One region of the Micromonospora sp. NPDC049175 genome, then DNA from elsewhere that is predicted to be linked to it. Evidence: predicted binding sites of a transcription regulator. Region 1 holds the regulator's gene; the other holds the start of a gene.
The links. Region 1 encodes HspR, which represses chaperone genes until heat shock. Its sites were predicted from a motif close to TTGAGTNNNNNNNACTCAA; they were not measured.
Positions count from the first base shown of each region.

Region 2: lon (endopeptidase La) is a predicted target of HspR. The motif match lies at 3,264-3,282, and genes of this name have one in related genera.

Region 1 covers NZ_JBICSY010000002.1:348,997-361,017, forward strand. Annotated here, with positions in the region: gene ACGFH8_RS08500 (hypothetical protein) at 1-9, shown strand, start outside; gene ACGFH8_RS08505 (phosphatase PAP2 family protein) at 59-739, shown strand; gene ACGFH8_RS08510 (hypothetical protein) at 870-2,093, opposite strand; gene ACGFH8_RS08515 (GTPase) at 2,151-3,836, opposite strand; gene ACGFH8_RS08520 (ABC transporter) at 3,833-5,674, opposite strand; gene dnaK (molecular chaperone DnaK) at 5,895-7,757, shown strand; gene grpE (nucleotide exchange factor GrpE) at 7,806-8,564, shown strand; gene dnaJ (molecular chaperone DnaJ) at 8,650-9,834, shown strand; gene ACGFH8_RS08540 (heat shock protein transcriptional repressor HspR) at 9,865-10,305, shown strand; gene ACGFH8_RS08545 (hypothetical protein) at 10,442-10,636, shown strand; gene ACGFH8_RS08550 (hypothetical protein) at 10,823-11,254, opposite strand; gene ACGFH8_RS08555 (GNAT family N-acetyltransferase) at 11,427-11,885, shown strand; gene ACGFH8_RS08560 (cation:proton antiporter) at 11,874-12,021, opposite strand, start outside.
Region 2 covers NZ_JBICSY010000006.1:66,455-78,475, forward strand. Annotated here, with positions in the region: gene ACGFH8_RS23600 (DEAD/DEAH box helicase) at 1-298, shown strand, start outside; gene ACGFH8_RS23605 (DoxX family protein) at 373-777, opposite strand; gene lon (endopeptidase La) at 910-3,240, opposite strand; gene ACGFH8_RS23615 (response regulator) at 3,404-4,045, shown strand; gene ACGFH8_RS23620 (Lsr2 family protein) at 4,186-4,533, shown strand; gene ACGFH8_RS23625 (hypothetical protein) at 4,661-5,905, opposite strand; gene ACGFH8_RS23630 (hypothetical protein) at 6,189-7,070, opposite strand; gene ACGFH8_RS23635 (hypothetical protein) at 7,233-7,424, shown strand; gene ACGFH8_RS23640 (Asp23/Gls24 family envelope stress response protein) at 7,421-7,738, shown strand; gene ACGFH8_RS23645 (DUF6286 domain-containing protein) at 7,740-8,261, shown strand; gene ACGFH8_RS23650 (hypothetical protein) at 8,258-8,818, shown strand; gene ACGFH8_RS23655 (helical backbone metal receptor) at 8,922-9,647, shown strand; gene ACGFH8_RS23660 (TerC family protein) at 9,690-10,649, opposite strand; gene ACGFH8_RS23665 (FKBP-type peptidyl-prolyl cis-trans isomerase) at 10,934-11,326, shown strand; gene ACGFH8_RS23670 (STAS domain-containing protein) at 11,619-12,005, opposite strand.

The sequences.
Region 1 (12,021 bases):
GTGGCCTGACCAACGCATCCCACCGTTTACCGCCGCGACGGTACGGTGACCCTCAGGCGTGACCCATCCGGTGCCGGCGGTGTGCCGGCGTCAGGCACGTACCGGAGGGGGTGGCGTGGGCGGCGGCGCGAGACTCCGCCCGGTCGTCACCCGGCCCGGCCCGGGGCTGCGGGTCGCCCGGCTGGTCACCGAGGTGAGCGCGCCGGCCGTGCTCGTGTCGCTGCTGATCGTCACCGTGAGCTGGCACAGCGCACGCCGGCCGGGTCAGGGCCTGATCTGGGGTCTGCTCGCCACGCTCTTCGTCATCGGCATTCCGTTCGCCTACGTCGTCGGCGGGGTACGCCGTGGCCGCCTCACCGACCACCACGTCGGCCGCCGGGAGCAGCGCCGGGCGCCGCTGCTGGTCGGCCTCGCCTCGGTGACGGCGGGGCTCGCCCTGCTCGTCGTGCTCGGCGCCCCCCGCCCGGTGCTGGCGCTTGCCGTGGCCGGGCTCGTCGGTCTCGTGGTCACCGTGTCGGTGAGCCACTGGTGGAAGATGTCGATCCACTCGGCGGTGGCCGCCGGCACACTCGTCATCCTGATGCTGACCTTCGGGACGCGGCTGGTCGTCGCCGCACCGCTGCTGGTGCTTGTCGGCTGGTCCAGGGTGCGGCTCAGGGACCACACGGTGGCGCAGGTGCTCGCCGGTGGTGTGCTCGGCGCGCTGATCGCCGCGGTGGTCTTCGGCGCGCTGCGCTGACCGGCCTCCGCCGCCGACCAAGCCGCCGCCGGGCGCGGTGGCAGCCGCGCGGGCGGGCGGTGGCGGCGAGGCGGGCGCGCGGTGGCGGTGAGACCCGGGGCGGACGGCGTGCCACCCGCCCCGGAAACCGTCAGGCGCCGTCGTCGGCGAGGCGGTGCCGGTTGGCCTCGATCCAGGCGTCCAGAGCGGCCGGGTCGTCCGGGTCCACCCCGTCGGCCATGAGCTGCGCCACCGCGGCGGTCGCCGGGCTGCGCCGCTCACCTGTCGAGTAGAGGCGGGCGAACTCCGGCACCATCTCCTCGATCGCCTCGTCGGTGCGTGTCGCCGCCGCCTCCGGCAGCCCGCGCTGGCGGGACGCGTACCGCGCCCAGGCGCGCAGCACCCGGGGCAGCATCGCCGCGTCGTCCATGTCCAGCACCGCGCGGCGGTGCACCCAGTCGAGCAGGAACAGACCCGACACCGCGGGGCTCCAGCGCATCGGGTCGCCGTCCGGGAAGCTCGCCGAGTGGTCCAGCACCAGGCTCAGGCAGAAGTGCAGGGAGGCCAACTCCGCGCCGTCGACGGCGTCCAGCCCGAAGCGGGCGGCCTCCGGCGCGGCGAGGAACTGCCGGACCAGGTCGGTGCGCTCGGCCGCGGAGAGCGGCTCGACCGCCGCCGGGCCGGTCGGCTCGGCCGCGGTGGGCAGGATCGCCAGCCGGGCACCGACAAGCGCCCGGTCGGTCGCGAGGGAACCCTCGCCGGGCAGCTCACTCAGGTCGTCGGTCACCGAGAGGTGGCGGGCCACCTCACCGCGGAGCCGGGCCGGGTTCTCGGTCCGGAACCAGGTCAACTCGTCGTCGGCACACATCTGCCGGACCTGGTCCAGGATCCGTTCCGCCGGCCCGCCGACGAAGATGTCCTTGGTGATCCCGATGTTGTGGTCCACCAGGGCCACCAACGCGTGCTCGGTGCCACCCGACGCGTCGTCGTAGGCGAAGGTGGCGAGGTAGGAGGTCTGGTCGCCGTACACGTCGCCGTACGCCCAGGTGCCGGTGAGGTGCACCCGGCCGAGCTGCCCGGACCAGGCGGGCGCCTGGCTGCCCGGACGGACCCGCTCGGTGCCCTCGGCGTTCGGGACGAGCGCGGCGAAGACCTGCCGGATGGTGGTCGCCGCCGCGATCCGACGGCGGGCGGTGGCGGCGAGGAACCCGGTGACGAACTCCCGTACGGCGGTGTCGCGGTCGGTCTCCGCGATGGCGTAGACACTGCCCAGCAGCGCGCTGCCGAGCATCTCGGCGTCGAGGGCGGACTCCAGCTTGGTCACGTCGCGTGCGGCGTGCAGCACCGCGTCGTAGGGGGTCTCAGGCGTGGCCATGCTCCGACCCTACGCCGCCCAGCGCCGATGGAGAGCGGTAGCGGACCGGGCAGAGCGTCAGCGGCTGGAGGCGTCCCGCAGCGCGTCGCGTGCCTGCGCGTACGAGTCGAGCACGGTCCGTACCGGTGTCAGCACGTATTCGTCGCCGACCAGGGCGACCTTCGCCGTCAGCCGCTGCTCGGCACGGGCTCGGGCGCGCCGGGCGGCCCAACGCACCACCGGCCGGGTCAGCGCCGCCACCAGCAGCCCGGCCAGCAGGCCACCGAGCAGCAGCAGGGTGGGCAGCGGCACCTGACCGACAGTCGGGTTGTCCAGCGCCGGCAGGCCCAGCGCCCGCAGCGCGTACCCGAGCGCCAGCCAGCCGAGCCCGACCACGGCGGCGAGGGTGACAAGCCACTGCACACCGCCGACGACACGCCACCACAGCGGTCGACGGTCCAGGCCGAGGTCGGTGCCGGCGATCGTGCGGTCCAGCGCGTCCGGCAGGTCACCGAGGCGGGACCGGGCGGCCGAGGTCACCGCGCCGGGCCAGGCGGCGGGCAGGTCGGCGGCGGACCGGTCGGCCACGGCGCGGATCGCGAGGCCCAGCGCCGAGCGCTGCGCGGCCGACGGCTCCGGGACCGAGGTCGCCGCGACCAGGCTCTCCGCCGGGTCGTCCCGGCCACCGGTCGGGCCGGGCAGGTGCAGCCGACGCAGCGGGTCGGGTCGCAGCCGCCGCCAACCCCGGACCACGGGCCAACCGGTGGCCGCGCCGGCCCGATGCCGGTACGCCTGCTCCACCGCGTTGCTGACCGCGGGCACGCCGGCCGCTCCGGCCAGCGCCCGGTTCAGCCCGTCGACCGTCGGGTCGTCCGGTCCAGCCGCGGGTCGGGCCGAGCCGACCAGCTCGTCCAGGCCGGCGACAACCGTGTCGACGTCACCCGCGAGTCGGCGCAGCGCGGCCTGCCGTTCGGCGACGGTCCGTTCCAGCGCACCGCGCAGCCCCACCATGCCGGCCGGGTCGACGGCGGTGGTGGACAGCAGCGGCACACCGGTCAGCCCGTCCGAGTCGAGCAGCCGACGCAGGTCGTCCAGGACCCGGGGCACCTCGGCCGGGGACAGCCGGTCGGCCTGGTTGAGCACGACCACCGTGACGTCGCGGTGCCTGTGGAACTCGCGCAGATAGCTGTCGTGGATGACCCGGTCGGCGTACTTCTGCGGGTCGACCACCCAGACCACCTGGTCGACGAGGCCGAGGAGCCGGTCCACCTCCAGGCGGTGGGAGCGCTGCACCGAGTCGAAGTCGGGCAGGTCGAGCAGGACCAGGCCGTGCAGCGCCGTCTCGTCGTCCGCGTCCAGGGCGCTCTCCCGGACGAAACGGTGTCGGGGCAGCACGCCGATCCAGTCGAGCAGCTGGTTGGCACCCGCCAACGGCCCCCACACGCAGGCGTGGGTGACGCCTGTGGTCGGCCGGCGGACCCCCACCGGCGACAGCTCCAGTTGGGCCAACGCGTTGAAGAGGCTCGACTTGCCGCTGCCGGTGGCACCCGCCAGCGCGACCACCGTGTGGTCCCGGGACAGCGCCAGCCGGGTGCCGGCCCGCTCGACGAGGGTGTGCGCGGGCACCAGCTCGGCGTCGGGCAGCAGGCCGTCCACCGCGGTCAGGAAGCGCCGGACCGCGTCCAGCCGGGCGACAAGCGCGTCGGCGTCCACCCGCTTGTCGCCGCGGAACGCCTCGCGTACCCGGCCGGTGAGGTTTGTCACCGGGAGCCCTCCTCGTCGCGGGCCGGTCGGGTGTCGCCGCCAGCGGACAGACCACTGCGGTGCCGCGCCAGCTCGACCCGGCCGGCGGCCCGGCGCAGTCCGTCGCCGGCGTCCGCGGCGGGGCGGGCGTCGACGGTGCGGCCGAGGAACCGGTCGGCCTCCGCGTCGAGCAGCGTCCGCACCCGGGCTAGCAGGTCGGTGCGGGCCTTGGCGGCCAGGGTACGCACCGCCTGGTCGCCGAAGATCGCCTGGAGCACGGCCTGCGCGGCGACTGTGGTGCCGGCCCCGGTGGCCAGCTCCAACCCGGTCGGGATGAACGCGGTGGAGGCGAAGACGGCGATCATCACGGCCAGGCCTGTGGCGTTCACCGCGTACGCCGCGGTGCGGGCCACGAACCGCTTGTCGCCGCCCTCGACCCGGACCAGCTCCAACACCCCGCGCTGCCAGTCCCGGACCATCCGTTCGGCGCGCTCGGGCAGGTCTTCGCTGGGGTGGGCGAGCGCCGGATCGAGCAGCCCGCTGCCCGCCGGGTGCGCCTTCCAACCCGTGTACGCCGATTCGGCGGCCTCCGAGGACACCCCGCGCAGCAGCGTGACCAGTTGCGACTCGATGGCGTTGCGCAGCTCGACGGCGGGTGCCGGTCGACCGGTGACGGCGGCGACGACCCGGTCCCGCAGGCGGCCGATGCGTGCTTCCAGGGTGCGGAAGAACTCCCCGGTGCCGACGAACTCCTGCCAGCGGGCGAGCACCTCGCCTCGGAGCAGTCGGCCGTCCTGAAGCCCCTGCTCGACGGTGCGCTCGGCGCCCCGGTACGCGGCCCGCACCCGGTCGTCCAGCTCGTCGGCGGCGGTGACCTGCTCGTCGGCGGCGTCGGCCAGCTCCTCGACGGCGGGGTGGAGCGCGGCCAGCGCCCCGTCCAGCGTCTGGCGGACCACCGCCGACCGTGCGTCCGCGTCGCCGGCCAGCCGGGCGAACCAGTCGGCAAGCGCCGCGGTCGCGCCCTCGGGCAGCAGCCCCTGCCCGTCGACCCAGGTCTCCGGCAACACGAACAGCGGCGCCCGGCCGAGGTCCTGTTCGGCGAGCATCTCGGCCAGGTGGGCGGCGATCTCGTCGGTGGCCTCGGCGGGCACCCGGTCCAGCACCATGGCGATCACCGCGCCGCGCGCCCGGGCGCTGCGCAGCAGCTCCCAGGGGACCGCGTCGGCGTACCGGGCGGCGGTGGTGACGAAGAGCCAGAGATCGGCGGCGGCCAGCAGTTGGGTGGCGAGCGCGCGGTTGGCGTCGACAACCGAGTCGATGTCGGGCGCGTCGAGGAAGGCCAGCCCGGCGGGGAGGGCGGGGGCGGTGACGAGGTGCAGGGCGCGCGGGTCGTCGCTCGGCTCGGTGGTGCGGGTCAGGCCGGGCAGCAGGTCACCCTGCCGGAACCACGCCGCGTCGGACGGGTTGCAGACCAGGACCGGGGAGCGGGTGGTCGGCCGGAGCACACCGGCGGCGCTGACCCGGGCCTTGACCAGGCTGTTGACCAGGGTCGACTTGCCGGCGCCGGTGGAGCCGCCGACCACCACGAGAAGCGGGGCGTCCAGCCGGGCGAGCCGGGGCAGCAGATAGTCGTCGAGCTGATCGCTGAGGGCCGTGGCGGTGTGCCGGGCGGGGCCGGCGGAGGGCAGCGCGAGAGGGTACCGGGTCGCGCCGATCGCCTCCCGGAGGCCCGACAGGGCGCCGGGGAGGCCGTCGTCCCCGGTGGTGGCGGGCGGCTCCTCCGCGGCGTCCGGCGGACCGGTGCGGGCTGCGACGGCGGGCGCGCCGGAACGGGTGGCGGAATCGCCGGGCGTCGTCACCGCTAAAGCGTGCCCGACCGATGCAAGGGAAGACAACCGGACGGTAGGAAAGGCTGGGTTGCGTCGGGGTGACTCAACTCAACTTGACGATTCGCCAACGCGTGGCACTATTGAGTCCAGTTCACTCAACTTGTGGTGGGGCCCGCTGCGGGCGGTGTCCGCCAAGCAGCAACGGGCAGTGCCCGTCACCTGCACAACCTTACGAAGCGAGGAAGCGAAGATGGCACGTGCGGTCGGTATCGACCTCGGCACGACGAACTCCTGCGTCAGCGTTCTCGAGGGCGGTGAGCCCACCGTCATCGCCAACGCTGAGGGCTCGCGGACGACCCCGTCGATCGTCGCGTTCGCCCGCAACGGGGAGGTGCTCGTCGGTGAGGTCGCCAAGCGCCAGGCGGTGACCAACCCGGACCGGACGATCCGCTCGGTCAAGCGCGAGGTCGGCACGAACTGGTCCGTCGACATCGACGGCAAGAAGTACACCCCGCAGGAGATCTCGGCCCGGACGCTGATGAAGCTCAAGCGGGACGCGGAGGCGTACCTGGGCGAGCAGATCACCGACGCGGTGATCACCGTTCCGGCCTACTTCAACGACAGCCAGCGGCAGGCCACCAAGGAGGCCGGTGAGATCGCCGGCTTCAACGTGCTGCGGATCGTCAACGAGCCGACCGCGGCCGCCCTGGCGTACGGGCTGGACAAGGGCTCCAAGGAGCAGACCGTCCTGGTCTTCGACCTCGGCGGCGGCACCTTCGACGTCTCTCTGCTGGAGCTGGCCGAGGGCGTCATCGAGGTCAAGTCGACGAGCGGTGACAACCACCTCGGCGGCGACGACTGGGACCAGCGGATCATCGACCACCTGGTCAAGACGTTCCGTGGTGAGCACGGCATCGACCTCGGTCAGGACAAGATGGCCCTCCAGCGCCTCCGTGAGGCCGCCGAGAAGGCCAAGATCGAGCTGTCCGCCGCCACCACCACGAACATCAACCTGCCGTACATCACCGCCGGCGCGGCCGGCCCGCTGCACCTCGACGTGACGCTGAGCCGCGCCGAGTTCCAGCGGATGACGCAGGACCTGCTGGACCGCTGCAAGGGCCCGTTCGAGCAGGCCGTGAAGGACGCCGGGATCAAGATCTCCGACGTCGAGCACGTCATCCTGGTCGGCGGTTCGACCCGGATGCCCGCCGTGACCGACCTGGTCAAGCAGCTCACCGGCCGCGACCCCAACAAGGGCGTCAACCCGGACGAGGTCGTCGCCGTCGGCGCCGCCCTCCAGGCCGGTGTGCTCAAGGGTGAGGTCAAGGACGTCCTGTTGCTCGACGTGACCCCGCTGAGCCTGGGCATCGAGACCAAGGGCGGCATCTTCACCAAGCTGATCGAGCGCAACACCACGATCCCGACCAAGCGCTCCGAGGTCTTCACCACGGCGGACGACAACCAGCCGTCGGTGCTGATCCAGGTCTTCCAGGGCGAGCGGGAGATCGCGGCCTACAACAAGAAGCTCGGCACCTTCGAGCTGACCGGCCTCCCGCCGGCGCCGCGCGGCGTGCCGCAGATCGAGGTCGCCTTCGACATCGACGCCAACGGCATCGTCAACGTGCACGCCAAGGACCTGGGCACCGGCAAGGAACAGAAGATGACGATCACCGGCGGCTCGTCGCTGCCGAAGGACGACATCGAGCGGATGCGCCGGGACGCCGAGGAGCACGCGGAGGAGGACAAGCGTCGCCGCGACGACGCCGAGGCTCGCAACGTGGCCGAGGCGCTGCAGTGGCAGACCGAGAAGTTCCTCGCCGAGAGCGGCGACAAGCTGCCCGGTGAAAACCGGGAGCAGCTCAACGAGGCGCTCGGTGAGCTGCGGGGTGCCCTCGGCGGTCAGGACATCGAGAAGATCAAGTCCGCCCACGAGAAGCTGGCGAAGGTCTCCCAGGAGGCCGGGTCGCTGCTCTACTCGGCTCAGGCCGAGCAGGGTCAGCAGCCGGGTGGCGAGGCCGGCCCGGGTGCGGCCGGCGCACAGCCGGGCCCGCAGTCCGGCGGCGCCGACGACGTGGTCGACGCGGAAATCGTGGACGAGGACGGCAAGAAGTGACCGTCGGCCTCCAACACGTGTCCACGGCGAAGGGGATGGGGTAGCCGCATGACGCAGAAGCCACGAGCCGCCGACCCGAGCGACACCGGGTCGACGCCGGGTGGCTCCGCGCCCACGGAGCCGACCACCGGCGACGGGGAGCGGGTCGTCATCCGCAACAAGCGCAAGCTCGTCGACACGGCGGAGCCGGAGGGCACCGCCGCTGACGCGGAGACCGGTGTGCCGGCCGAGGGCCTGGTCGAGGACGCCGAGGTCGTGGTCGACGAGATCGAGGTCGAGGTCAACGCCACCGACGGTCCGGAGCCGTCCGGCCCGCCGGTGGTGGACGCCCCGGCGCAGCCGGTGGACGGCGCCGGCCCCGGCACGTCGCTCGGCGCCGAGCTGGAGGCGCTCCGGGCCGAGTTGGACGAGCGGACCCGGGACGTGCAGCGGGTGTCGGCGGAGTACGCCAACTACCGCAAGCGTGTCGACCGCGACCGCAACCTGGTGCAGGAGCAGGCGACCGGTTCGGTGCTGGCCGCACTGCTGCCGATCCTCGACGACCTGGACCGGGCTCGGGAACACGGCGACCTGGTCGGGCCGTTCGGCACGGTGGCGGAACAGCTCACCACCGCGCTCGGCAAGTTCGGCCTGAACGCCTTCGGCGAACAGGGCGACCCGTTCGACCCGACCCGCCACGAGGCGGTCGCGCACCAGACCTCGGCCGAGGTCACCGAGCCGACCTGCGTACAGGTCATGCGGCGCGGCTACCAGCTCGGTGAGCGGCTGCTGCGCCCCGCGCTTGTCGCGGTCGCGGACCCGGAATAGTGCGAAGCAGTGACCGGGCCGTCTCGCCCACCGCGCGTCGGTGGGCGAGACGGCCGGGCCGCGACGGTCGAGAGGGGGTGGACCGGTGAGTTCCAAGGACTGGATCGAGAAGGACTTCTACGCCGTGCTCGGCGTGGACAAGGCCGCCTCGGCCGATGACATCAAGAAGGCGTACCGCAAGGTGGCCAGGGAGTCGCACCCGGACCACAACCCGGGCGACGCCAAGGCGGAGGAGCGGTTCAAGGCCGCGTCCGAGGCGTACAACGTGCTGTCGGACTCCGGCCGCCGTCGCGAGTACGACGAGATGCGCTCGCTGTTCGGCTCGGGCGCGTTCCGGCGCGGCGCCCGCGGCGCGGGTCAACCGGGCGGCATGCCCTTCGACGTCTCCGACATGTTCGGCGGCGGCGGCGGGGGCGGCGACCGCCGCTTCGGAGGCGCCGGCTTCCAGGACCTGTTCAGCTCGATCTTCACGGGTGGTCAGGGTGGTGGGCAGGCGGCGCCACGCGGCCCGGGTCGTGGCCGGGACGTGGAGACCGAGGTGGCACTTGACTTCGGCGACGCGGTACGCGGGGTGACGCTGCCCCTGACGCTGCGCGCGCCGGGCGTCTGCGAGACCTGTCACGGCAACGGGGCCAAGCCCGGCACCCAACCGCGGACCTGCCAGGTCTGCCACGGTGCCGGCGTGACCACCCGCAACCAGGGGTCGTTCAGCTTCTCCGAGCCGTGCCGCAACTGCCAGGGTGTCGGCACGGTGGTCGAGGAGAAGTGCCCCGAGTGCCACGGCAGCGGCGGTGTCACGAAGACACGCACCATGAACGTGCGCTTCCCGGCCGGCGTGTCCGACGGTCAGCGCATCCGGCTGACCGGGCGCGGTGAGCCAGGCGAGCGCGGCGGCCCGGCTGGTGACCTGTTCGTGCACGTCAAGGTTCGGCCGGACGAGCTGTTCGGGCGTACCGGCGACGACCTGACGTTGAGCGTGCCGATCACCTTCGCGGAGGCCGTGCTCGGCACGGACCTGCGGGTGCCCACGCTCGACGGCGCGGTGACCCTGCGGGTCCCGCCGGGTACGCCCAGCGGGCGGGTGTTGCGCGCCCGGGGCAAGGGTGTGGTGCGCCGCGACGGGCAGGCCGGCGACCTGCTTGTCACGTTGGACGTGGTGGTGCCGGCCCGGTTGTCCGACGAAGCGCGCACCGCGCTGGAGGCGTTCGCCGAGCAGAGCCCGCCAGCCGCCCGGGAACATCTCGAGGCGCGGGTGCGTCGGGTCAGTTAGTCCGGTGGAAGGGACGCGGAGGTGAGCGGGATGTCGGGCGAGTTCCTCGGTTCGGGTGACCCTGCCTACGAGGCCAAGGTGCTGATGATCTCGGTTGCGGCGCGGATGGCGGGGATGCACCCGCAAACCCTGCGCCAGTACGACCGGCTGGGGCTGGTGCAGCCCGGCCGGGCCGCTGGAGGCGGGCGTCGGTACAGCGTCCGTGACGTGGTGCTGCTGCGCGAGGTGCAGCGGCTCAGCCAGGACGACGGGATCAACCTGGCCGGCGTCAAGCGGATCATCGGGCTGGAGCGGCTGTTGGAGCAGGCGCAGCAGCGGGTGGCCCGGCTGGAGGCGGAGCTGGACGCCGCGTACCGGCGGGTCGCCGAGCTGGAATCCCTCGCCCGCTTTCCGGGTCGGGATCTGGTGCCGACCAATCGCACGTCCACCGCGCTCGTGGTCTGGCGACCCCGTCGTACTCCCGATCGTTGACCTGCCACACACCCGGAGCTGTTCTTCGGCCCGGACCGCACCGGATTCCCCGGCGCGGTCCGGGCCGCTTCGGTTAGCCTGTCGATATGGGTCCAATCGGCTTAATACGGACCTACCGGCATGGCGAGGGGGAGCGATGGCGGAACCGGCGAAGAAGGTCGCCCAGCAGACGGAAGAACGGTTGGAAGACCTGGCCGAGACCGTCCGCAAGAAGTTCGACAAGGTGACCGAGGGGACCTACCGGGACCGGGTCGTCGAGGGCCGGTTCGCCGAACAGGGCGACCACGGCGGCAACAAGAGCCGAGCCGAAACCGAGCGCAAGCAGGACTGACCGGTGACCGACGTGCGGGCCGGGACCCACGGGGGGTCCCGGCCCGTTCGCCGTCAGAGCGCGGGCCGGGACGCGGTGTCACCGTGGCGGGGGTCCCGGCCCGTTCGCCGTCAGAGTGCGGGCCGGGACGCGGTGTCACCGTGGCGGGGGTCCCGGCCCGTTCGCCGTCAGAGCGCGGGCCGGGCCTCAGCCGAGGCGGCGGTTCTCGCGGACCAGGCCGCCCTCGCACCAGTCCCGGTAGACGAAGAGGTCCGGGCGGGCCAGCAGCACCCGTCCGTTGTGCGCCCAGATCTTCATCAGCTCGTCGCCGTCCCGCTCGGCCTGCTCGACGAGCTTGCGGAAGCGGCGCTTGGGATGGGCGCGGAAGTTCGTCCGGATGCCGTCGGCCGCGTAGATGTAGAGGCAGTGCAGCGCGAAACGCCGCGCCGGGCAGGTCGGATCCATCGCCAACTCGAAGAGGGTCAGCACCAGCCGGTCGCCGGAGACCAACAGGTCCCAGTCGGGTGGCATCGAAGCCAACGGCACCGAATCGGGCTTGTACGCCCAAGCTCGCAACTCCGCCGGACTCGGATCGACGGGGTTGGCGAAGCCGTGGAACGTCGACTCCTGCACGCTCACCGGCCAACCTTCCGCTCTCGCCCGCGTGTGGCAACGCTGCCTACGGACCCTGGCTGCTGGGGCGAAACGGTAACCCGCCGTCGGGTGCTGCGGTAGTACCCGCGAGGAGCAATTCCGCAACCGTTGGCATGGCCGGGTTCACGGCATCGACGGCGTTGCCGATGATGCTCCTATGGCAATCCACGTACGACGGTTGCGGCGCGGCGCCGAGGCCGAGTTCGTCTCGGGGTTGGAGTGGCTCTTCGCCCCTCCCGGCAGCCGTCCCGCGGACTGGGACCGCGACCGCGCCGTCGAGCGCACCGCGCGGGTACTCGACCACGAGAACGCCGCGCTCTTCGCCGCGCGATCGCAGGAGGATCAGGTGGTCGGCGTGGCCAGCGTCTACCTGGACATCCTCTCGGTGCGCTTCGGCCGTCGGGCTTCGATCGAGGATCTCGCCGTGCACCCCGAGTGGCGTTCCCGGGGTGTCGGTTCCCGCCTCCTGGTGGCGGCCAGGGCGTGGGCGCACGACCAGGGAGCCGACTATGTCTTCCTGGAGTCCGGCCTCGCCCGGACCGAGGCGCATCGCTTCTACCTCCGCGAGGGTGCGACCCACGCGGCCGCGGCCTTCAGGTGGAGCTCAGTGCACTGAGTCGACGACCGGGGTCGACTCCCGCCGCTGGGCCGCCGCGCGGTTACGCAGCCACCGCTTGAACCACGGGAAGTCCGGCAGCCGGGCGAGGATCGGCCCGGTCACCACTGTGATCAGGACGTACGTCGCCGCCAGC
Region 2 (12,021 bases), on a different contig from region 1:
CCGGGGCGGCGACCGGCGGGGCGGAGGCCGGCCGCGCTCGGGCGGCGGCAACACCGTCCAGGTCTTCGTCGGCCTGGGCCGGCGGGCCGGGGTGCGCCCGCAGGATCTGGTGGGCGCGATCACCGGGGAGACCGGGATCCGTGGCCGGGACATCGGCTCGATCGAGATCGCCGACCGGTTCTCGTTGGTGGAGGTGCCGCAGGGCGTGGCCGACGAGGTGATCTCCGGGTTGCGGCAGAGCACGATCAAGGGCCGCAAGGCGACCGTGCGCCGCGACCGCGGGGGCGACGAGCGCTGAGCACGCCGCCGGCGACCGCCGGCCTGAGTACGCCGCCGGCGACCGCCGGGTTCGACGGTCGCCGGCGCGGCGGATCAGAAGGAGTACGGCCCGAAGCGGCCCCAGGCCACCACGGCGGCGAGCACGAGCAGCACCGCGCAGGTGATCGCGCCCTGGATCTCCGTGCGACGCTCGGCCGCCGTGTCGCGCTGCTTCCTGTCGCGCAGGTGCACGGAGATGCCGCCGATCATGACGATGACCAGCCCGGCGGCGGCGAGTGGGGTGAGCACGGTGGCGACGTCGGCGAGCGGGGGCAGCACCAGCCCGACGGCGGCCAGCAACTCGACCGCGCCGAGCGCCTTGACCTGGGTCGGCGGGACCGGGTCGACCCACCGCATCAGCTCGCGCAGCTTGTCCTTGGGTTGGGTCAGCTTGGCGAAGCCGGCGCCGGCGAAGACGGCGGCGAGCAGGATCTGGATGATCCAGAGCACCAGGTTCACGGGGGTTCCTCCAGGGGACCGCCTCGCGGCGGAGAGGTAGTTGAGGATTCAAGCGAGACAGTAGACCTCCCCCCGCGTACCAAAGGACCCCCGCCGTCTCCGATGACGGCGGGGGTCCTTTTTCGCGCAGCGTCAGACCGTGAAGAGGGCCGGACCGTCCAGCGCCTCGACCTCGGCCGGGCGCAGCGCCAGGGCGAGCACGTCGGCCACGTCGGCCAGGGTGTGCACGGTCAGCGCCTCGCGCACCTCGGTCGGCAGGTCGTCCAGGTCGGGCTCGTTACGCGCCGGGATGATCACCTCGGTGAGGCCGGCCCGGTGTGCGGCGAGCAGCTTCTGCTTCACCCCACCGATCGGCAGCACCCGACCGGAGAGCGTCACCTCGCCGGTCATCCCGAACTCGGGGCGCACCGGCCGGCCGGTGACCAGCGAGGCCAGGGCCGTGACCATGGTGATGCCGGCGCTCGGACCGTCCTTGGGCACCGCGCCCGCCGGGAAGTGGACGTGGATCCGGCGTCCCGCGAGAGCGTTCGGGTCGATGCCGAACCGCCGCCCGTTGGAGCGCAGGTAGGAGAGGGCGATCTGCGCCGACTCCTTCATCACGTCGCCGAGCTGGCCGGTCAGGGTCAGCCCCGGCTCGCCCTCCATGCTTGTCGCCTCGATGAAGAGCACGTCCCCGCCGGCGCCGGTGACGGCGAGGCCGGTTGCCACGCCGGGCACGGCGGTGCGCTCGGCCGACTCCGGGGTGAACTTCGGTCGTCCCAGGTAGCCCGTGAGGTTGTCCTTGTCGACGCGTACCGGGGTCGGGTCGGTCGCCAGCGTCACCGCCACCTTGCGCAGGATCTTGGCGAGGCCACGTTCGAGCTGCCGGACTCCGGCCTCCCGGGTGTACTCCCCCGCGATCAGCGCGAGAGCGTCGTCGGCGACGCTCACCTCGTCGGCGGTCAGCCCGGCCCGCTCCCGCTGCCGGGGCAGCAGGTGGTCGCGGGCGATGGCGACCTTCTCGTCCTCGGTGTAGCCGTCCAGGGTGACCAGCTCCATCCGGTCCAGCAGCGGGCCGGGGATGGACTCCACCACGTTGGCGGTGGCCAGGAACAGCACGTCGGACAGGTCCAGGTCGACCTCCAGGTAGTGGTCCCGGAAGGTGTGGTTCTGCGCCGGGTCGAGCACCTCCAGCAGGGCGGCGGCCGGGTCGCCGGCGTAGCCGGCGGAGACCTTGTCCACCTCGTCGAGGAGCACGACCGGGTTCATCGAGCCGGCCTCGCGCAGCGCGCGGACGATCCGGCCGGGCAGCGCGCCCACGTAGGTGCGCCGGTGACCGCGGATCTCCGCCTCGTCGCGGACGCCGCCGAGCGAGACCCGGACGAAGTTACGCCCGAGTGCCCGCGCCACGGACTCGCCGAGGCTGGTCTTGCCCACTCCGGGAGGGCCGGCGAGGGCGAGGACCGCGCCGGAGCCGCGACCGCCGACCACGCCGAGGTTGCGCTCGGCCCGCCGGTTGCGCACGGCCAGGTACTCCAGGATGCGGTCCTTCACGTCGGCCAGGCCGGCGTGGTCGGCGTCGAGCACCGCCCGGGCCGCGGCCAGGTCGGTGTTGTCCTCGGTACGCGTGCCCCACGGCATCTCCAGCACCGTGTCGAGCCAGGTGCGGATCCAGCCCGCCTCCGGTGAGGCGTCACTGGCCCGCTCCAACTTGCCGACCTCGCGCATGGCCGCCTCGCGGACCTTCTCCGGCAACTCGGCGGACTCGACCCGGGACCGGTAGTCGGCCGAGCCGTCCGGCTCGTCCTCGCCCAGCTCCTTGCGGATCGCGGCGAGCTGCTGACGCAGCAGGAACTCCCGCTGGGACTTCTCCAGCCCCTCCCGGACGTCACTGTTGATCTGCTCGGTGACCTCCTGCTCGGCCAGGTAGTCCTTCACCCAGCCGACAAGCAGCTCCAACCGGGCGGTGACGTCCGGCGCGGCGAGCAGTTCGGTCTTCTGGTCCAGGGTCAGCCAGGGCGCGTAGCCGGCCGAGTCGGCCAGCTCGGACAGGTCGGTCATCCGCTCCACCGCGTCGATGACCTGCCAGGCGCCCCGTTGCTGGAGCACGGAGGTCACCAGGGCGCGGTACTCGCGGGCGAGTTCCCGGGCGCGGCCGGCGGGAGCGGGTTCGTCGAGTTCGGTCGCCTCGACCCAGAGGGCGGCGCCGGGGCCAGGCACGCCGGAGCCGATCCGGGCCCGGGACAGGCCGCGGATGACGGCGGCGGGCTCACCCTCGGGGAGCCGGCCGACCTTCTCGATGGTGGCGACGACGCCGACCGGGCCGTACTCGCCGTCGATGCGCGGCACGGCCAGCAGTTTGCGATCGCCGGTCGCCCGTGCCGCGTCGATCGCGGCCTGGGTGGTCGGGTCGAGGGTCACCGGGATGACCATGCCGGGCAGCAGCACGGCGTCGGTCAGGGGAAGTACCGGAAGAGTTGCCATCGAACACCTGCTATCGCGTTGAGTTGAGCGTGTCTGGCTCAAGTAACAAAGCGTTCCCCTTGTTCCGGACTGTGACCCAGACCACTTCGGGGAGGGTTCCGGCAGGCTCCCCTCGTTCGGTGCGTACCCGCATGATCGGCACCCACCGGGGAACGGCGCAGACATGCCGGGAGACACCACCATCCGACTCGTCGTCGTGGACGATCACCCCCTTTTTGTCCGCGGCCTCGAATCGCTGCTCCCGATCACCGGCGCGGGCCGCGCCGAGGTGGTCGCCTCGACCGGCGACGCCGCCTCCGCCGCGACGCTTGTCGGCCGCTGCCGGCCCGACCTGGTCCTTGTCGACCTGCACCTGCCAGCGCCGGGTGGGATCCGGGCGGTGGCCGCGATCCGGCGGGCCACCCCACGGGTACGGGTGGTCGCGATGTCCGGCGGCGTCGACCCCGCCGCGGCGCTGGAAGCGCTGCGGGCCGGGGCCGAGGGGTTCCTGCCCAAGACCAGCGAACCGGAGGAACTGCTGCCCCCACTGCTGGCCATTCTCGGCGGCTGGGCGGTGCTCCCGGCCGAATTGTTACGTGCCATGACGCGGCCCACGCACGCCACCTCGGTCGACCTGGACGGCGAGGAACGGCGGCTGCTGCGCGCGATCGCCGCCGGCCGCAAGACCGTCGACATCGCCGAAGAACTGCACGTCTCGGAACGGACGGTGAAACGGATGACCGCCGCGTTGCTGCGCAGGCTGCGGGTGTCCAACCGGGCCGAGGCGGCCGCCGTGGCCGGGCACACCGGCCTGCTCCATCATTGAGGCTCCACCATCGGCACCGTTTCACGGTTTTTTCGGTAACGGAATCGCGACGCGCCGAATGGGACGCTTATTGTTGCGGATTACCGGGGTGATAGGTCAGACTTTGGACACATCCCGCCGCACACAGGGAGTAATCGGCAATGGCGAGAAAAGTAATCACGGTCCTGACCGACGACCTGGACGGCGGCAAGGCCGACCGGACGGTCGAGTTCAGTCTCGACGGAGTGGCCTACACGATCGACGTCTCGGACGAAAATGCCGGCGTCTTGCGTAAGGCACTGGACCCCTACATCAATGCGGGTCGGCGGATCGGCCGCGGTCCGGTGGAGAGCGCCCGATCGATCCGGAGGCCGGGGCGACCCACCGGCGCCGGAATGGATCGGGAGCAGAACCGGGCCATCCGGGAATGGGCCGTCAAGAACGGCTACAAGATTTCCGAGCGGGGCCGGATCCCGGTTGAGGTCGTCGAGGCGTACAAGGCGCGCTGACGCGCGAGTTGCCGACGGGGTCCCGCTGTGACGGCGGGGCCCCGTCGGGTTGTCCGGCACCAGAAACGACGGTGGCCGGTCACCAGGGCCCTCGCCCGGGTGACCGGCCACCGCCGGTCGAGGTCGGTCAGTTGACGTCGATGCGTACCGAGTCGAACGCGGGCGTCTGGTTGGCCCGCTCCATCATCGGCAGGCGGTGCGAGCCGTCACCGGCCCAGACGGAGCACTGCGCGGTCCCCGCCTCCGGCAGGCCCGGAATCTGGATCGTCACCTCGTCGGGCTGGGCGCCACCGCGACCGTCCTCGGTCGCGACGAAGAAGGCGGGCACCTCCTGCGGCTCCGGCGGGGCGGTCAGGCTGTCCAGCATCCGGCACGCGGTGTGGAAGTGACCCCGGACCAGGCCCTGGGCGTTGAGCAGCGAGCTCTCCACGTAGTAGCCGCCCTGACCGGCGGCCAGGAAGCGGTCCCGGACCAGGTTGCGGGTGCTGACTCGCAGGGTGAACGCCTGGTTGCGGCCGACCTGGTCGGGGAACTGGGTGATCAGCAGGGACGGGTTGTTGGCGGCGGCGCCGACCTCACCGAACTCGGTGCTCACGCAGCGGTTGCCGATCTGGAAACCGTCGTGCGGCTGGAGCCGGCTCTCGTCGCAGTCGTTGGCCAGCACGCCGAGCCCGGCGCCCGGGGCGTTCCCGCCACCGTTGTTCCCGCCACCGTTGTTGCCGCCACCGGGGGTGGTGGTGGGTGAGCTGCCGCCGTTGTTGCCGGTGGGCTGCACCTGACAGTCGGCGAGCTGCGCGAGGCCCTGCGGCCGGGGTCCGACCCGGTCGATCGCGGTCGTGATCCGGTCCAGCACCGCGCGCCGCTTGGCGGCCAGCGGTTGGAGGATCGCGTTGCGGATGAACGCCTCACCCTTGTTGCCCTCGGCGGCCAACCGGCGGTCCGCCTCGGCGATCTGGGCCTGCAACTGGGCGAGACCGCGGTCCACCTCGGCCCGCGCCTGGGCCGGCACCTGCGGCAACTTCGCCGTCACGTCCGGACAGGCGATGGCCGTGCCGGTGCCCACCGTGCCGTCCTTGCCGTCCTCGCACTCGGGGACCGACTGCTGCCCGTCACCCCAGTGATTACGCACCCAACGACCGTTCTGCCAGGTCCGGCTGGTCGAGGCGCCGCCAGCCGGCGCGGTCGAACCCGGGCTCGGCTCCACGCACTGCCCGGCGACCGGACGCGGCTTATTTGTCCGCCGGTCCTGGGCCGACGAAATCTGGGTCACGGCGACGACTCCGCCGAAGACCACGAGCGTGCCGACAACGGCCAGCAGACGCTTGCTCCGCGCGTTGCCGGATGACCGGCGCGCCCGTGTGGACCTGCGCATCGAATTGCTCTCCTTCTCGATCCGGTAGTGGATTCCTGCCCTCGGCGGACCGACGGATGTGAGAGGGCACGCCACGGCGGTGAGCACCGTGACCTACCCGGGTAATGCGTCGATGGCCGACGATGCCCTTTCCGCACCGTCTCCCACGCCCGGGGGCGCGGATGGGGAGATCCTGTTCATTCGCGCAGGAGTACGGGACGGCGACCGGGAAGGTTCAACCGTCGCGCAGGAAATTGCCCAGACCGGATCCGGAGCCGGTGTCAGCAGGGAGAACGGGCGTCGGTCAGTCGACGCAGAGGTGGTCGAAGGCGAATCCGCCGACCAGTTCGGCACGGCGTCGACTCAGCGCGACGATCTGCGCGGTCAACTCGGCGCGCGGCAACAGGTCCGTTCCGGCGTTCGCCCGCAGCCGCTCCCCGACCGCGACGGTGGCGAGGTCCTCGGCCAGTTGGGCCGCGTCGATGCCGCAGGAGAAGCGCTGCTCGGTCACCGCGACCCGCTCGACGAGGCACGCGTCGGGGCGGACCTGCACCCAACTCCACCCCTGCGCCGTCCCGTCGGCCCAGCGCACGTGCAGGCCGCGCACGATCGGGTCGGCCACCCGTCCCGCCACGTACGCCTCGACCGCCGCCGCGCGGGTCAGCGCGCCCAGGTCGTTGACCCGCCCGGTGCGGCCGTCGGGCAGTCGACCGAGGATGTCCCGGAAACCCACCGGGGCGTGGTCGTCCCCTTCGGCGGTCACTCCGGCGGCGCCCGCCGCGTAGGCGCGCGCGTCGATCACGTAGTCCACGAGGCGTCGGCCGTGCTCGGCGGCCCGCAATGTCGACGACCCGATCCGCAACACGGGCAGGCCGGCGGCGGCGCTGACGGCGTCGGTGAGTCGCTCGGCACGCTGCTGCGCCGAGCCGGCGGGGGCCACCGGGCCGATCTGGACGGCGACGATCACCCGGCCGGTGGCGGCGGCGCAGACCACGACGTCGAAGCTGGCACGGCTGGCCGAACTCCACTGACTGCCGGTGACCCCGGGCGGCCGACCCTGGACCAGATCGCTGAGCCGGCGCGCCGGATGGACCCGGTGGCCGGCGCGACCGAGCGGCATCTCGCTCCCGCCGTCGGCGGGCAACGCCCGCAGCCAACCCCGGTCGTCGCTGCCGATGCTCGTCATCTGCCTGATCCATCCGCCGGTCGGTCGAGCCGCGCCGAGTCTAGGTGGTCGATCATGGGACCCCGAGTTCGGATGTGACCGGGATCACAGGCGACCGACGTTCCAGGGGCAGCCGGCGGGTGTATCCAGCGAGCGCCGGTACCGGACCGGCCGGAGGTGACCATGTCGCGACAGCAGTTCGGCTTCCTCGCCGGGTTTCTCGCCGTGGCGGTCTGGGCGCTCGCCAGCATCGGCGTGGCCGCCCTCGCCGTACTCGCGGGCCTGCTCGGCTGGCTCGTGGTCCGGGTGCTCGACGGCGACCTCACGGTGACCGGCCTTGGCGACCGCCACACCGACCCGCGGCGGCGCCGATGACCACCCGCCCCGCCGACGCCGCGGAGGTCACGCGGATCGCGGTCCGGGCGGCCGGCCTGGTGCCGGGCGTGTCCGTCGTCCGTCCGGCGGAGGTCCGCCTCGACGACCGATCCGTCGGACTCGACCTGCACCTGATCACCTGGTACGGGCACAGCGTGCCCGCCATCGCCGAGACGGTCCGGGCGGTGGTCGCCGACCGGGTGGCCGCCAGCACCGGGCTCCACGTGGCGATGGTGACAGTCACCGTGGACGACCTGCTCGTCCCGGGCGTCGACGTCTCCGCCCCCGCGACCGTGCCCGCCGAGGGCGGCTGAGGTGCGCAGCGTCAACCGGGTCGCCTCGCTGCTGCTGGCCACCGTCCTGCTCGTCGGCGGGGCGCTGGTGGCCGCCCAGGCACTGCTCCTCGCCCTGGACCGGCCGGTGCCGCTGGAGCCCACCGGCTGGCTCGACGCCCTGAGCGGCGCCCGGTGGCGCGACCCGGGCGTCCAGGCGGTGGCCGGCGGCGCCGTCCTGCTCGGCCTGGTCATCCTGGTCGCCCAACTGCGCCCCTGGACGCCGGTGCGGTTGCGCACCGACCAACACGACGGCTGGCACCTGCACCGGCGCAGCGTGGAGCGGCGGCTGGCCGACGCCGCCGGCGCGGTGCCCGGCGTACGCCGGGCCCGGGTCCGGGTCCGACGGCGCGGCGGCCAGTGGCGCCCCCGGGTGCGCGCGACCGGCGACCCGGCGGCCCGGCCGGAGATCGAGTACGCGGTGCACCAGGAGTTGCACCGGCTCACCGCGCCACGCTCCGGCCCCGTCGACGTCCGGCTCCAACCTCGCCGGCGGCCGGCATGACGAACGCCGCGCACCGCCTGTTGTGGACCATCATCGCGCTGCTGCTCGTGGCGGTCGGCGGCGCGGCGCTGGCGGCCGGCCACGGCACCCTGCCCGGCGCCGACGCCCGGGCGGCGGTGCTCAGCGCCGGGCTGCTGGAGCGGTGGCGGCTGGCCGCGCCGTGGAGCACCCTGGCCGCGGCGGTCGGCGGGGCACTGCTCGCCCTGGCCGGGCAACGCCTGCTGGCCCGAGAGGTGCGGCGACCCGCCGGTACGCTGCGCGGCACCCTGAGCCACCCCGGGCGGCGACCGGGCCGGACCCGGCTGGCCACCGACGTCCTCACCGACGCGCTGGTCCGCGACCTGACCGGCAACCCCGGGGTACGCCGGGCCCGCGTCGTGCTCACCGGCGAGCCGCCGCGCCCCGACGTGTGGATCCGCGTGGACCTGACCGCCGACGCGGCGACCGCGGGCGTCCGCGAGCACGTCCGCGCCGCCGTCCGCCGGTTCGCGGCGACGACCGACTGCCAGCCGGCGCACCTCGACGTGACCGCCCACATCGAGCCGGTCCGACCCTGACCCACGCCGAACCCGGCCGACGCCGAACCCGGGCCGATCCTGACCCGCGCCGGGCCGGCGGGCATGATCGGGGCGGGGACCGGTGGCGGACGGAGGTGCGCGGGTGCGGGTGGTGTCACTGGTGCCGTCGCTGACCGAGGCGGTGGCGTTGACCCTGCCAGGGCTGCTGGTCGGAGCCACCGACTGGTGCAGCCACCCGGCCGGGCTCGACGTCGCCCGCGTCGGCGGCAGCAAGTACCCCGATCTGGACCGGGTCCGCGCGCTGCGGCCGGATCTGGTGCTGCTGAACGTCGAGGAGAACAGCCGGGCCGACGCCGAGGCGCTGCGGGCGGCCGGTGTGCCGGTGCGGATCACCTACCCGCGTACCGTCGCGGGCGCCCTGACCGAGCTGGGCGAGCTGCTGGCCGAGTTGGGTGCGCCGGCCGAGCCGGACTGGCTGCGGGCCGCTCGGCGCTCGTGGGCCGCGCCGCCCCGACTGGCGCCGCCCCGCCGCGCGGTGGTGCCGGTCTGGCGTCGACCGTGGGTGGTGCTGGGCAGCGACACGTTCGCCGGTGACGTGCTACGCCGGCTCGGCGTGGTCAACGCCTACGACGAGCACCCCGAGCGCTATCCCCGCCCGCCCCTCGCGGAGCTGCGCGAACAGGAGCCCGACCTGGTGGTGCTACCCGACGAGCCGTACCGGTTCACCGCCGAGGACGGGCCGGAGGCGTTCCCCGGCGTACCGTGCGCTCTGCTGTCCGGTCGGCACCTCACCTGGTACGGACCCTCCCTGGCCGAGGCGCCCACGCTCCTGGCCGAGCAGCTGTCCCGGCCGGTGGTGATCGACTGACGCGGGCGGCCCGGCGGCCCGGCGGCTCAGCAGCACAGCGGCTCAGCCGTCGACGCCGTGGCGGCGCGCCGCCACGACGCTGGCCCCGATGGAGACCGCCAGGGTCAGCACCACCACCGCGAGGGTCGACCAGACCGGCAGCTTGCCCACCGGCGTCTCGGCGAGGATGAGCTTGAGCCCCGCGAAGCCGAGCAGCAGCGCGAGACCGTACCGCAGGTAGCCGAACTGGCGCAGCAGGCCGGCGAGGCAGAAGTAGAGGCTGCGCAACCCCAGTACGGCGAAGGCGGTCGCCGTCCAGACCAGGAAGGTGGTCGTGGTGATGGCGAGAATCGCCGCCACCGAGTCGATGGCGAAGACCACGTCCGTGGCCTCGATGGCGACGAGCGCCACCAACAGCAACGTCGCCACCCGCCGACCGGCGACTCGGGCCGTGAACCGATCGCCGTGGTACCGGGCGTCGGTGGGCACCAGCCTCCGAAACAGCCGCACCACGACGTTGCGTTCCGGGTCGACGTCCGGCTTCCCGCGTACGGCCAGCCGCCAACCCGTCCAGATCAGGAAGGCACCCAACACGAACCCGGCCCAGGCGAGCCGGTCCAGTAGCTCGGCGCCGGCGAGGATGAACAGCAGGCGGAAGACGAGCGCCCCGACGACACCCCAAAACAGCACCTTGTGCTGATAGCCCGACGGCACTCGGAAGTAGCCGAAGAGCAGGGCGAAGACGAACACGTTGTCCACCGAGAGCGCCTTCTCCAACAGGTAGCCGGAGAAGTACGCGATGGCCGGGTCACCCCCGAGGCCCCACCAGAGGACCACCCCGAACAGCAGACCCGCGCCGATCCAGATGGCGCTCCACAGCAACGCCTCGGGTAGCTCGATGACGTGGTTGTCCCGGTGCAGGAGCACGTCCACGGCGAGCAGTACGGCGATCAGCGCGCTGGTTGCCGCCCAGGCCCACAGCGGCACCGGGACCGTCGCCTCAGCCACCGACGCCCTCCGCATCGACCACGGCCACCGCCCGACACCCCACCCGTCGGCTGTGTCGAGCCTAGGCGAGCGGCCTCGGTCCAGACCGGGGAAGTCGGATCCGTCCGCCGATCTTGCACTTTCTGTCGACCTTTTGTCGAGGAAAGGGGCTTATGCCAGGGCAGAAAATGCAAGATCGACGCGGCTTGGGGTGGGTTGTGGGGTCGGGGGTGGGCGGGTCTGCCGCACATCGGTGGGGGGTGATCCGGCAGGATCGACGGTGACCGGACACATCAACCGACACGGCAGGAGATCCCCGCATGAACCAGGCAGCAGGCGCCCGATCCGGCAAGCCCGAGGTGGGTCCGATCGAGGGTGCGCCGCCGGCCGACCTCGTGATCGAGGACATCACCGTTGGTGAGGGACCGCAGGCCGCACCGGGCCAGCTCGCCAGCGTGCACTACGTCGGCGTGTCGCACTCCACCGGCGACGAGTTCGACTCGTCCTGGAACCGCGGCGAGGCGTTCGAGTTCCCGCTCGGCGGCGGTCAGGTCATCGCCGGCTGGGACCAGGGCGTCGTCGGCATGCGCGTCGGCGGCCGCCGCCGTCTCACCATCCCGCCCCACCTGGGGTACGGCGACCGCGGTGCGGGCGGCGTCATCAAGCCGGGCGAGACGCTCGTCTTCGTCGTCGACCTGCTCGGCGTGCACTGACCGATGCACCAGGGGTCGTCGGCACACGCCGACGACCCCGCGGCGGGCCGGGATCGCGGGGTTGCGCGACGCACGCTGGCGGCCCCGCGGCGGACCAGGATCGCGGGACTGCGCGACGCGCGCCGGCGGCTCAGGATCGCGGGATTGCGCGGCGCACGCTGGCGGCGCCACGGCGGGCCGGGATCGCGGGGTTGCGCGGCGCACGCTGGCGGCGCTGCGGCGGGCCGGGATCGCGGGATTGCGCGGCACGCGCCGACGGGTCCGCGGCGGACGCGGATCGCGCGGGCCGGGGTCAGGCGGCCAGTTGCAGGTGTGCCGGATCGACCGCCGGGCGACGGGCGGCCTCGACGATCCGGGCTGGCTCCAGGATCGGCATCACCCGGTGCAGGCCGGTGGCGCGCAGCACACGGGCCACGACCGGGCTCGGGTCGATCAGGACCAGTGCGCCACCGCACGCCCGAACACGCAGGTGTGCGGCGAGCAGGGTGCGGACGCCGGCGGCGGAGAGCAGCCGCAGCCCGGACAGGTCCACCTGAAGCACCGGACGGGCCGGCACGGACCACAGCGCGGACCGGAACGCGGCCACCGTGGCGATGTCGACCTCGCCGGCCACCCGCACGAGGACCATCTGGTCACTCACGTTGACCTGCACGTCCAGCCGGTCGCTCCGCTCACCCATGCCGAGAAATCTAGTC